One region of the Caballeronia sp. SL2Y3 genome, then DNA from elsewhere that is predicted to be linked to it. Evidence: predicted binding sites of a transcription regulator. Region 1 holds the regulator's gene; each other region holds the start of a gene.
The links. Region 1 encodes FliA, which starts transcription of late flagellar genes. Its sites were predicted from a motif close to CTAAAGTTTNNNNNNNNNNNGCCGNTA; they were not measured.
Positions count from the first base shown of each region.

Region 2: the regulator FliA is predicted to act here: its motif matches at 1,480-1,506, upstream of LDZ26_RS09170 (DUF4088 family protein).
Region 3: the regulator FliA is predicted to act here: its motif matches at 1,954-1,980, upstream of motA (flagellar motor stator protein MotA).

Region 1 is NZ_CP084260.1:2,700,020-2,703,290, reverse strand. It holds gene flhF (flagellar biosynthesis protein FlhF) at 1-465, shown strand, start outside; gene LDZ26_RS12815 (MinD/ParA family protein) at 458-1,375, shown strand; gene LDZ26_RS12810 (RNA polymerase sigma factor FliA) at 1,396-2,127, shown strand; gene LDZ26_RS12805 (diguanylate cyclase) at 2,132-3,214, opposite strand.
Region 2 is NZ_CP084260.1:1,937,030-1,940,300, forward strand. It holds gene LDZ26_RS09155 (AraC family transcriptional regulator) at 1-303, shown strand, start outside; gene LDZ26_RS09160 (AzlC family ABC transporter permease) at 453-1,130, shown strand; gene LDZ26_RS09165 (AzlD domain-containing protein) at 1,127-1,450, shown strand; gene LDZ26_RS09170 (DUF4088 family protein) at 1,593-2,357, shown strand; gene LDZ26_RS09175 (ATP-dependent helicase) at 2,370-3,271, opposite strand, start outside.
Region 3 is NZ_CP084261.1:518,959-522,229, reverse strand. It holds gene LDZ26_RS15685 (MFS transporter) at 1-303, shown strand, start outside; gene LDZ26_RS15680 (hypothetical protein) at 369-536, shown strand; gene LDZ26_RS15675 (hypothetical protein) at 614-886, opposite strand; gene LDZ26_RS15670 (helix-turn-helix domain-containing protein) at 1,006-1,842, opposite strand; gene motA (flagellar motor stator protein MotA) at 2,078-2,947, shown strand; gene motB (flagellar motor protein MotB) at 2,981-3,271, shown strand, end outside.

The sequences.
Region 1 (3,271 bases):
AAGCACATCGTGCTGATCGACACCATCGGCATGAGCCAGCGCGATCGCATGGTGTCCGACCAGATTTCGATGCTCTGCGGCGCGGGTCATCCGGTGCAGCGCCTGTTGCTGCTCAATGCGACAAGCCACGGCGACACGCTCAACGAAGTGGTGCAGGCCTACAAGAGCGCGGCCGATCAGCCGCCGCTCGCGGGCTGCATCCTGACCAAGCTCGACGAAGCGACGAATCTCGGCGGCGTGCTCGATACCGTCATCCGCTACAAGCTGCCGGTGCATTACGTCTCGACCGGCCAGAAGGTGCCGGAGAACCTGTACGTCGCGACCAAGCGGTTTCTGATCAAGAGCGCGTTCTGCATTCCGCGCGAGGGTTCGCCCTTCGTGCCGCAGGACGACGAGGTGCCGGCACTGCTCTCCGCATTGTCCGCGCGCGCCACCACCGAACTGCATGAGGTCCGCTTTGGATAAGTTCGTGCTCGATCAGGCTGAAGGTCTGAGAAGGCTGCTCACGCGAGGCGGTTCGCGCGTGGTGGCGGTGGCGGGCGGGCCGGCGGGCATCGGCTGCACGTCGGCGGTCGTGAATCTGGGCGCGGCGCTGTCCGTGCATGGCAAGGACGTGCTCGTGATCGACGAGCGGGCGAACGCGGCATCCGCTGCGCGCCTCGCCGGCACGTCCGGCGCCGGGGCGCTCGCCGCGGTGATGTCGGGCCGCGAGGCGCTTCAGGACGCGGTGACGCGCACGCCGTTCGGCTTCTCGCTGCTCGCCGCGCCACGCGACGAACGCATCAGCCACGACGCCGCGCAGTGCCGCGCGCTGCTCGAAGGTCAGGCGGACATCGTGCTGATCGACGCGCAACTCGATCGATACGGCGCGCTCTCGTCGCTCGCGGCGCAGGCGCATGACTTTCTCATCGTGACGCGGGTGGCCGCGTCCGCGATCACCGAGGCGTACGCGTGCATCAAGCGTCTGCACTACGCCCATGCGATCGGCCAGTTCCGCGTGCTCGTCAATCACGTGCAGAACCCGGCCGACGCGGCGGTCGCGTTCGACAATCTGTCGGGCGTCGGGAGCCGGTATCTGGCCGTGTCGCTCGTGCAGGCAGGGTATGTGTCCGAGGATGCGCGCGTCACTCGGGCGAAGGAGCTCTCGCGCTGCGTGGTGGAAGCGTTCCCGGCGACAGCCGCGGCGCGCGACTACCGGCAGATCGCGGCGGAGCTTCTGCATTGGCCGATGCGTCCCGCCCCGACCGGGAGCGAGACGCAGGTCCGGAATGACGCGCGGTTTTCGGTTGGCGAGGCTGACAAGGGCGGACGGGAGACGGGGCGCATGGCGTCGATGTTTTCCAGTCATGCATTGACCAGTACGGCGTCGATGTGATCAAGATTAAGGTGACTCAGATGTACAACGCCCAAGGCAAACTCTCTCAGTCGGACGTCCTGACTAAATATGCGCCGCTCGTTCGTCGGCTCGGACTGCAACTCGTCGCCAAGATGCCGGCGAGCGTCGATCTCGACGACCTGATTCAGGCCGGCATGATCGGTCTTCTGGATGCGGCGAGCCGCTACAAGGAAGATCAGGGCGCGCAGTTCGAAACCTACGCGAGCCAGCGCATTCGCGGCGCCATGCTCGACGAGCTGCGTGCGAACGACTGGCTGCCGCGCAGCATGCGCAAGACGTCGCGCGAAGTGGAATCGGCGGTGCACAAGGTCGAGCAGAACCTCGGCCGCGCCGCGAGCGAAGTGGAAATTGCCGAGCACATGAAGATGCCGCTCGACGAATATCAGTCGATGCTGCAGGATCTGCACGGCAGCCAGCTGATCTACTACGAAGACTTCGACCGCTCCGCCGACGACGAGCCGTTCCTCGACCGCTATTGCGTCGACCGTTCGGACCCGCTGTCCGCGCTGCTCGACGACAGCCTGCGCGGTGCGCTGATCGAAGCCATCGACAAGCTGCCGGAACGCGAAAAGCTGTTGATGAGCCTCTACTACGAACGCGGCCTGAACTTGCGCGAAATCGGCGCGGTGATGGAAGTGAGCGAATCGCGCGTGTGTCAGCTGCACAGCCAGGCGGTCGCCCGTTTGCGCGCCAAGCTGCGCGAGCAGTCGTGGACGAGCGTCGAGGCGTAATGCGCTAGCCGGCTTCGAAGTCTCGCGCTTCGGCAAACACCGTTTTGCCGATGCCGAGACTTTTCGCGCGATACATCGCGCGGTCGGCGGCGCGCAGCACGGCGTGGATGTCGGCGTAGCGCGCGTCGGCCGCGCTGGCCAGCATGCACGCGCCGATGCTTGCCGAGACCGAAACCGGCCGCCCGTCCACCGACGCGATCGAGGCGAGCGCCGCGTGAATGCCTTCGGTGATTGCGAGGACGGCCGTGCGGCTCTGCGCCTGATGCGCGAGCACCACGAACTCGTCGCCGCCCAGGCGCGCCACGGTGTCGCTATTGGACATGCGGCGGGCGAGCACGTTGGCGAACTGCTGCAATAGCAGGTCGCCGACCGCGTGGCCGTAGGTATCGTTGACTTCCTTGAAGCCGTCGAGGTCGATCAGAAGCAGCACGGTGTCCTGCGTTGCGTCGGACATCGTGCGATTGACGATATGTTCCAGCGCGTAGCGGTTGGCGAGACCCGTGAGCGGATCGGTCGATGCCTGACGCGCGAGATCGCGATTGGCGTTGCCGAGGCGATCGACGAGCACCGTCAGGTACACCGATGCCGCCAGCACGCTCAAAGCGAGCCCGAGCGCGGCGGACAGGTTCGCGTTCCACCACGGCTGCCAGAGCGCGAGCGCGCCGATGACCGTCATCGCGGTGGCGCACGAGACGGCGAGCGTGCGCTTGCCGTAGCGGCAGCCCGAGCCGATGAGAAACCAGAAGACGACCCACAAGAGCGGCAGCGCGATTTCGCCGCCCGCGGCGAGCGCCGCGCCGACGAGCGCCTGATCGGCAATGGTCGTGACCACGAGCCGCTTCTTCGATGGCGACGCCATGCGGCTGACGATCAGCAGCGTGACTGCGCCGTAGAACACATAGAGCCCGACGATTTGCGCGACCAGCGACGCTTCGCGCGAAGGGACGAGCCACGCGAAACAGGCGTAGGCGAGGAGCACCACGGCGCCCAGCACGACGCGCAGCGTGGCTTGTTCGCGTTCGGGATGCCGAAGCGCCGCCCATGCGAAGGCATGAGGCCAGCGTGGCGGGTGATGAGCCTGCTGCATGTGAACCCCTGGATTTTGCTTTTTGTTCGTTCGACGCGCTTGGAATGGGCGCGGTCG
Region 2 (3,271 bases), 760 kb from region 1:
GCCGCCCGCGTCGCCACGATGAAATCACGCCTCGCCGACGATCTGCTCGAACCGGTCACGCTTGCCGAACTGGCGCGCGTCGTCGGGCTTTCCACCTTTCACGCGGCGCGGCTTTTCACGCGCGAAACCGGTCTCGCGCCGCATGCGTGGCGCAATCAGTTGCGCATCGCGCGGGCACTGCCGGCGTTGCGCGCGGGGGCGTCGATCGCGCAGGTCGCGGCGGCGAGCGGCTTCACCGATCAAAGCCACTTCACGCGGCATTTCAAGCGCGCGTTCGGCGTCGCGCCGGGGCGCTGGCGGTGAGTGAGGGCCGGCACCGCAAGAACGTACAAGCCCGCGCACCGTAATGGGCCTATCCTCCGCGAATCAGGAGGACGACTTTGAACGCACCATCCGCACCATCCGGCAACGCCTGGCGCGAACTCGCCGCCGGCGCACGCGACACCATTCCGATGATGATCGGCGCCGCGCCCTTCGGCGTGATCTTCGGCACGCTGGTCACTGCCAGTCCGCTCACGCTCTGGCACGGCCAGTTGATGTCGCTCGCGGTCTTCGCGGGCTCGGCGCAGTTCATCGCGGTCGGCATGATCGCGGGACACGCGAGCTTCGCCGTCATCTGGGCGACGACCTTCGTCGTCAATCTGCGCCACGTGCTCTATTCGGCGACGCTCGCGCCCTACGTCGCTCACTTGCCCGCGCGCTGGCGCTGGGCGCTGGCCGGCCTCTTGACCGACGAAGTGTTCGCCGTCGCCTACGCGCACTATCGAGCGCGCCCGCCGGGCGAGACCGGGCCGCACTACTTCCTCGGCTCCGGTATCGCGATGTATGTGAACTGGCAAGCGTGGACGCTCATCGGGCTCTTCTTCGGCGCGGCGTTTCCGGGGCTCAAGTCGCTCGGGCTCGATTTCGCGATGGTCGCCACGTTCATCGCGATCATCGTGCCGCAACTGGTGGCGCTGCGCTTCGTCGCGGCGGCGCTGGCTTCGGGCGTGCTGTCGTTCGCGTGGCAAGGCTGGCCGTACAAGCTCGGGCTGCTCGCGGCCGTGCTCGCGGGCGTCGCCGTGGGTCTGCTGCTCACGCTCGTCGAACAAAGGCCCCGCGTCAAAGACGCCAAGGAGCGCGCGCAATGAACTACGTCGTCCTGATTGTCGGCATGGCGCTCGTCACGTATCTGATCCGCGCCGCCGTGTTCGTGCTCGGCGAGCGGCTGTCGTTTGCGCCGGTCGTGCGCACCGCGCTCGGCTTTGTGCCGGTGACGGTGCTCACCGCGATCATCGTGCCGATGACGGTTTCGCCGCACGGCAAGGGCGCCGAGCTGACGTGGCGCAATCCGCAACTGATCGCGGCGCTGGCGGCCATCGTCGTTTGCGCGCTGACACGCCGCGCGCTGCTGACGATCGCCGTATCGCTCGGCGTGTTCTTCGTCTGGCAGCTCGTCGTGCTGCGCTGAATACCAAAGCGAGGCGTCTTCCGAAAGCCCTCAAGTTTCCGGCCCGCCCGCCGTTATCTGAAACGAACGGACTCCGCCCGCGCGGCAGGCCGACAGCACTTCCCGCCATCGGGCCAGCCGAGCGCGGAACCCGGAAACCGACATGCGTCAAATCACTCTTTCGTTGCGCGATGAAACGATCGCGTCGCTGAACCGCGACTTCGAGGCGTTCCTGCGTCTGTCGCTCAAGCTCGACCCGCAGTTCGTCACGCCGTCGTTCGAGGACTTTCTGCGCGCGAAGCTGCTCGACAACGACACGCCGCTCACCGAGCAGGCCGTGCAGCGCATGCTCACGCACGGCCAGTATGCGTGGGCGAAGCGCGCGCTCGACAAGGAGTTCCCGGATGTCGTCGAAATCCTGATCCGGCAGGCGGCCGAGCACGGCTTTGCGTTTGCGATCCGCTCAGACTGGAGCGCCGAGGATCTCGTGAAAGCGTCGCGCGAATGGGCGACGGCCATCGTCACCGAAGCCAAGGGCGACGCCTCGCAGGTGGACGTGCTCGCCTCGCAGATCAAGTCGGCGGCGGTGGATATCCGCGAAGTCGAACAGAAGATGCAGACGCCCGCCTGGCGGCTCGCCGATTCGCTGCGCCAGCGCGTGTTCGATGCGAAGATCGCGGTCGAAACGAACGTCGGCTCGACTGCGCGCGAAAAGCTCGGCGAGCTGCGCGCGCTGCTGCGGCTCGGCATCTTCTACGGATCGATCCAGAAACAGGAAGCGCAGCAACTGCTGGAGTATCTGCGCTCGATGCGGCCGGAGCTGTTCGTCGACGAACCCTACGACGGCTTCACGCGCTTCGCGGCGTGGCTGCGCAGCATTTTCGGAAGCGCGCCGCGCGTGCCGAGCGCTTCACGCGCCCCGCGCTGAACGAGCGACGCCCTACTCCCACATTCCCTTCAGCCGCGCGGCGATATCGATCTTCGCTTTCGCCGCTGCGGCGAGCCCCGCCGCCGTCGGCGCGGCCGCGACCGGCACCGGCGGCCATGCGCCTGCCTCGAAGTGCTGCATCAGCTGCGGCGGGATGAAACGCGTGCGCTGCGCCCACACGTGGCGATCGCCCAGATTCGTCTGGTTGTGCACGTAAAAACGCTGCGGCGTGACGATGTGCAGATCTTCCTTCGCCCGCGTCATCGCCACATACAGCAGGCGGCGCTCTTCGTCGATTTCCTCGTCGCTGCCCGTGCCCATATCGGACGGAATGCAGCCGTCCACGCCGTTCAGCACGAACACGTTGCGCCACTCCTGCCCTTTCGCCGAGTGGATGGTCGAGAGAATCAGATAGTCCTCGTCGATGAGCGGCACGCCGGACTCGTCGCTCGTCGCGTCGGGCGGATCGAGCGTGAGTTCGGTCAAGAAACGCTCGCGCGTCGGGTACGTGGACGCGATGCTTTCCATCTGCAACACGTCGCCGATGCGGATAGCCGCGTCTTCGTGATTGCGTTCGAGGTGCGGCTCGTACCAGCGGCGGATCATCTCGAATTCGGCGGGCCACGGCGATTCGCGCCCGCACAGCTTGCCCATCAGCGCGACGAAGCGCGGCCAGTCTTCGCTCGCCCGCGCGGGCGCGCCGAACGCCGCGATCGCAGTCGGCGCGCGCTCGGCCTGCGCGACGCTATCCAGCAGGCGCCCGGCGATCGCCGGCCCGATGCCCGGCAGCAGTTGCGCGACGCGAAAGCCCGCGACGCGATCACGCGGATTCTCGGCCCAGCGCAGCACCGCGAGCACGTCTTTCACGTGCACGGAATCCAGAAACTTGAGGCCGCCGAACTTCACGAACGGAA
Region 3 (3,271 bases), on a different replicon from region 1:
GTTCCCGCGATGACGACCGCGCTGCTCGGCACCGTCGGCCAGCGGCGCGCGGGAACGGCGTCGGCTGTTCTGAACACCGCGCGGCAGGCTGCCGGCGCAATGGGCGTGGCCGCGTTCGGCGCGTTGGCGGGCCACGCGGGAGGCGCGGCGGCATCGGCGCAAATCGTCGATGCGGTGCGCTGGTCGGCGGCTGCTTCGGTGGCGATGCTGGCGTTCGCGGCGGTCATCGCGCGCGGCGTGCGCGGCGGGACGGCGGCGGACGGCGATCAAGCCGCGGACCGGCACCGACGCGCGGCGAAATAGCTTGGCGCATCGGCGGGAACACAGGTTGCGAACCGGCTCAGGTCACTTCAAGGAGAACCCGCATCATGTCCAACCAGCCACACGCCCCAGAAGAAACCGTCGAACCTGATCCGGACAAGTTGCTCGATCCGGATGCGGCGCCGAATCCCGACGATCCCGACATGCCGGACGGTCCCGATTCGGCGATGCCGCTCGTCCCGGCCGATCCGAAGAACGGCGAGCCGCGCATGTAGCGGCTTCTTCGTGTCCGCATGAGACGAATGCCCGCGCACCCTTCCGGGCTGCGCGGGCATCGTCGGATAGAAACACGCTAGAGGCTCGTCGTCTGAACCTCGCCGGTTTCCAGCGCCCGTTCGATCAACGCTTCCTGCTGCGCCTTGCGCACTGCGTCCGCGACGAACGTATCCGGTGCTTCCACTTCCGCCCTGATCGTGCCGATGATGCCATCGGCCTGGACGATGACGAGCGATTCCGCCGAGTCCGCCCGGCTGATGATGACGCGCTGCGGTCCGCCGCCTTCCGCGATGCTCGCGCAAAACTGCATGCGCTCGCCGCCGATCACGTGTTCGAATGTCTGAATCATGGCTGCCTTCTGCGTTGGTTGGACAAAAGCTGACGCAGGCACCGGCGCGTGTTGATAGCGCGCGCCGCTCCCCTCCTGTTGATTGATTCGCGCGGCGGCAGCAGGTTCCACATCACCCGTCAGCGACGCTCGCCGTGCGCCCGATGGAGTATGCGCGCGGTGGCGTCGTCTGCGGGGAAAAAGGCTTCGATTGCAAGCTCGGCGAGCGTGATATCGACCGGCGTGCCGAATACCGTGGTCGTGCTGATGAGCGACAGCACGCCGAGGTCCGTGCGCAAGCGCAGCGGCACGACAACAAGATCGGTTGCGCCGCGTTCGGCGCGTCCCGCGTGCGGCGGCGCGGGATACGCTTCGAGTTCGTCGAGCAGCGCGGCGAGCGTCGTGTCGCCTGACACGTCGATCTGCCGACGCAGCCGCGCAAGCAGATGCGCGCGCCACTCGTGCCAGTTCTCGATGGCGCTCGCGAGCCCGCGCGGATGCAGCGACAGGCGCAGCACGTTGACCGGCGGCGCAAGCAACGACGCATCCGCCGCTGCGACAAGCGGTTGCAACGCGGCATTGGCGGCGATCATCGTCCAGTGACGATCCACCGCGAGCGCGGGATACGGCTCGTGGCCCTTCAGCACGAGCTCGATGGCACGCCGCGCGGGTTCGAGCTCCGCGTCCGCAAGTGGCCGCTCCTTGTACAGCGGCGCATAGCCCGCCGCGAGAAAGAGCGCATTGCGCTCGCGCAAAGGCACGCCTAGTTGCTCGGCGAGCCGGATCAGCATGTCGCGGCTCGGCACTGAGCGGCCGGATTCGATAAAGCTCAAGTGGCGCGTCGAAACGTCCGCTATACAAGCAAGCTCAAGCTGACTCATGCGCCTGCGTTGACGCCATTCGCGCAGCAACATGCCCACCGTGGCAGGCGTGACGCCCGGCGCGCGGGCCTTGGCTTCGGTCAGTGTCGTGTCCATGCGCCGATGTTAGACGAAGCGCATGGCAGCAATCCATTACCTTGCGCATAAAGCATGCGCGTAAGTTTTACCTTGACGGAGGCCGCCTCGAAATCTTTGCGGGCGCCACCCTAAATGTCGGCGTGTACCGCGCCGTTAAAAAGCCCAGCATCATGCAGACAATGCATTGCGAGCCGTGCGTGTTTCGCTAACGAGTGCGCACGGCTCGCAACGCCCGGACATTTGCGGAGAAATCATGTTTGTCGTTATCGGATGGGTACTCGTCATCGGCTCCGTCATCGGGAGCTTCATGGGGGTCGGCGGTCACTTGGCGGCCCTCGTTCAGCCTTTTGAATTGCTGTGTATTTTCGGCGCGGCCATCGGGGCGTTCGTCGTATCGAACCCCACGTCCACGCTCAAGAAAACCTTGCAGGCACTGCCCAAGATCTTCAAAGGCGGCGGGTATAGCAAAGAGAAATACCTCTCGCTCATCGCGTTGCTGTACGAACTGCTGCAGAAGGCCCGCAAGGAAGGAATGATGGCGCTCGAAGCGGACGTCGACGCGCCCGAGTCCAGCCCGGTCTTCCAGAAGTACGAACACGTGATGGCGGATCATCACCTGCTCGATTTCATCGTCGATTACCTGCGCATGATGTCGGCGGGCAACGTGAACGCGCTCGAATTGCAGGACCTGATGGACGAGGAACTCGAGACGCATCACACGGAAAGCGCGGTGGCCGCGAACGCCATTCAGAAGATGGCGGATGGCTTGCCCGCATTCGGCATCGTGGCCGCGGTGATGGGCGTGGTGCACACGATGGGCTCGGTCGGTGCAGCGCCCGCCGTTCTCGGCGAGATGATCGCGGGTGCGCTCGTCGGCACGTTCCTCGGCATCTTGCTCGCGTACGGCTTCATCGGCCCGCTCGCGGACCTGCTCAACGCGAAGGGCGCGGCAGAAGCCAAGCCGTTCCAGTGCGTGAAGTCCGTGCTGCTCGCATCGATGAACGGCTATGCGCCGACGGTCGCTGTCGAGTTCGGCCGCAAGGTGCTCTTCACGGCGGACCGTCCGAGCTTCAAGGAACTGGACGACGCGGTGCGCGCCACCAAGTCGCCGAAGTCGGCCTGACCCGCTTCTGCGTAGACACAAGGAGCATCGTTCATGGCTGAAAGACCGTCTCGCGACCCGTTGCAATCCGTGCTCGCGCCCACTGTCGTCGTGCGTCGCAAGAAGAAGGGCGGCGGCCACGGCGGCCATCATGGCGGCGCGTGGAAGATCGCCTATGCGGACTTCGTGACCGCAATGATGGCGTTCTTCCTCTTGATGTGGCTGCTCGGCTCCACGTCGAAGTACGACAAGGAAGGCATCGAGCAATACTTCAATACGCCGCTCTCGGCGCTGTTCGGCAACGAAGGCGGCGCCTCCGCCCATACGAGCGTCATCAACGGCGGC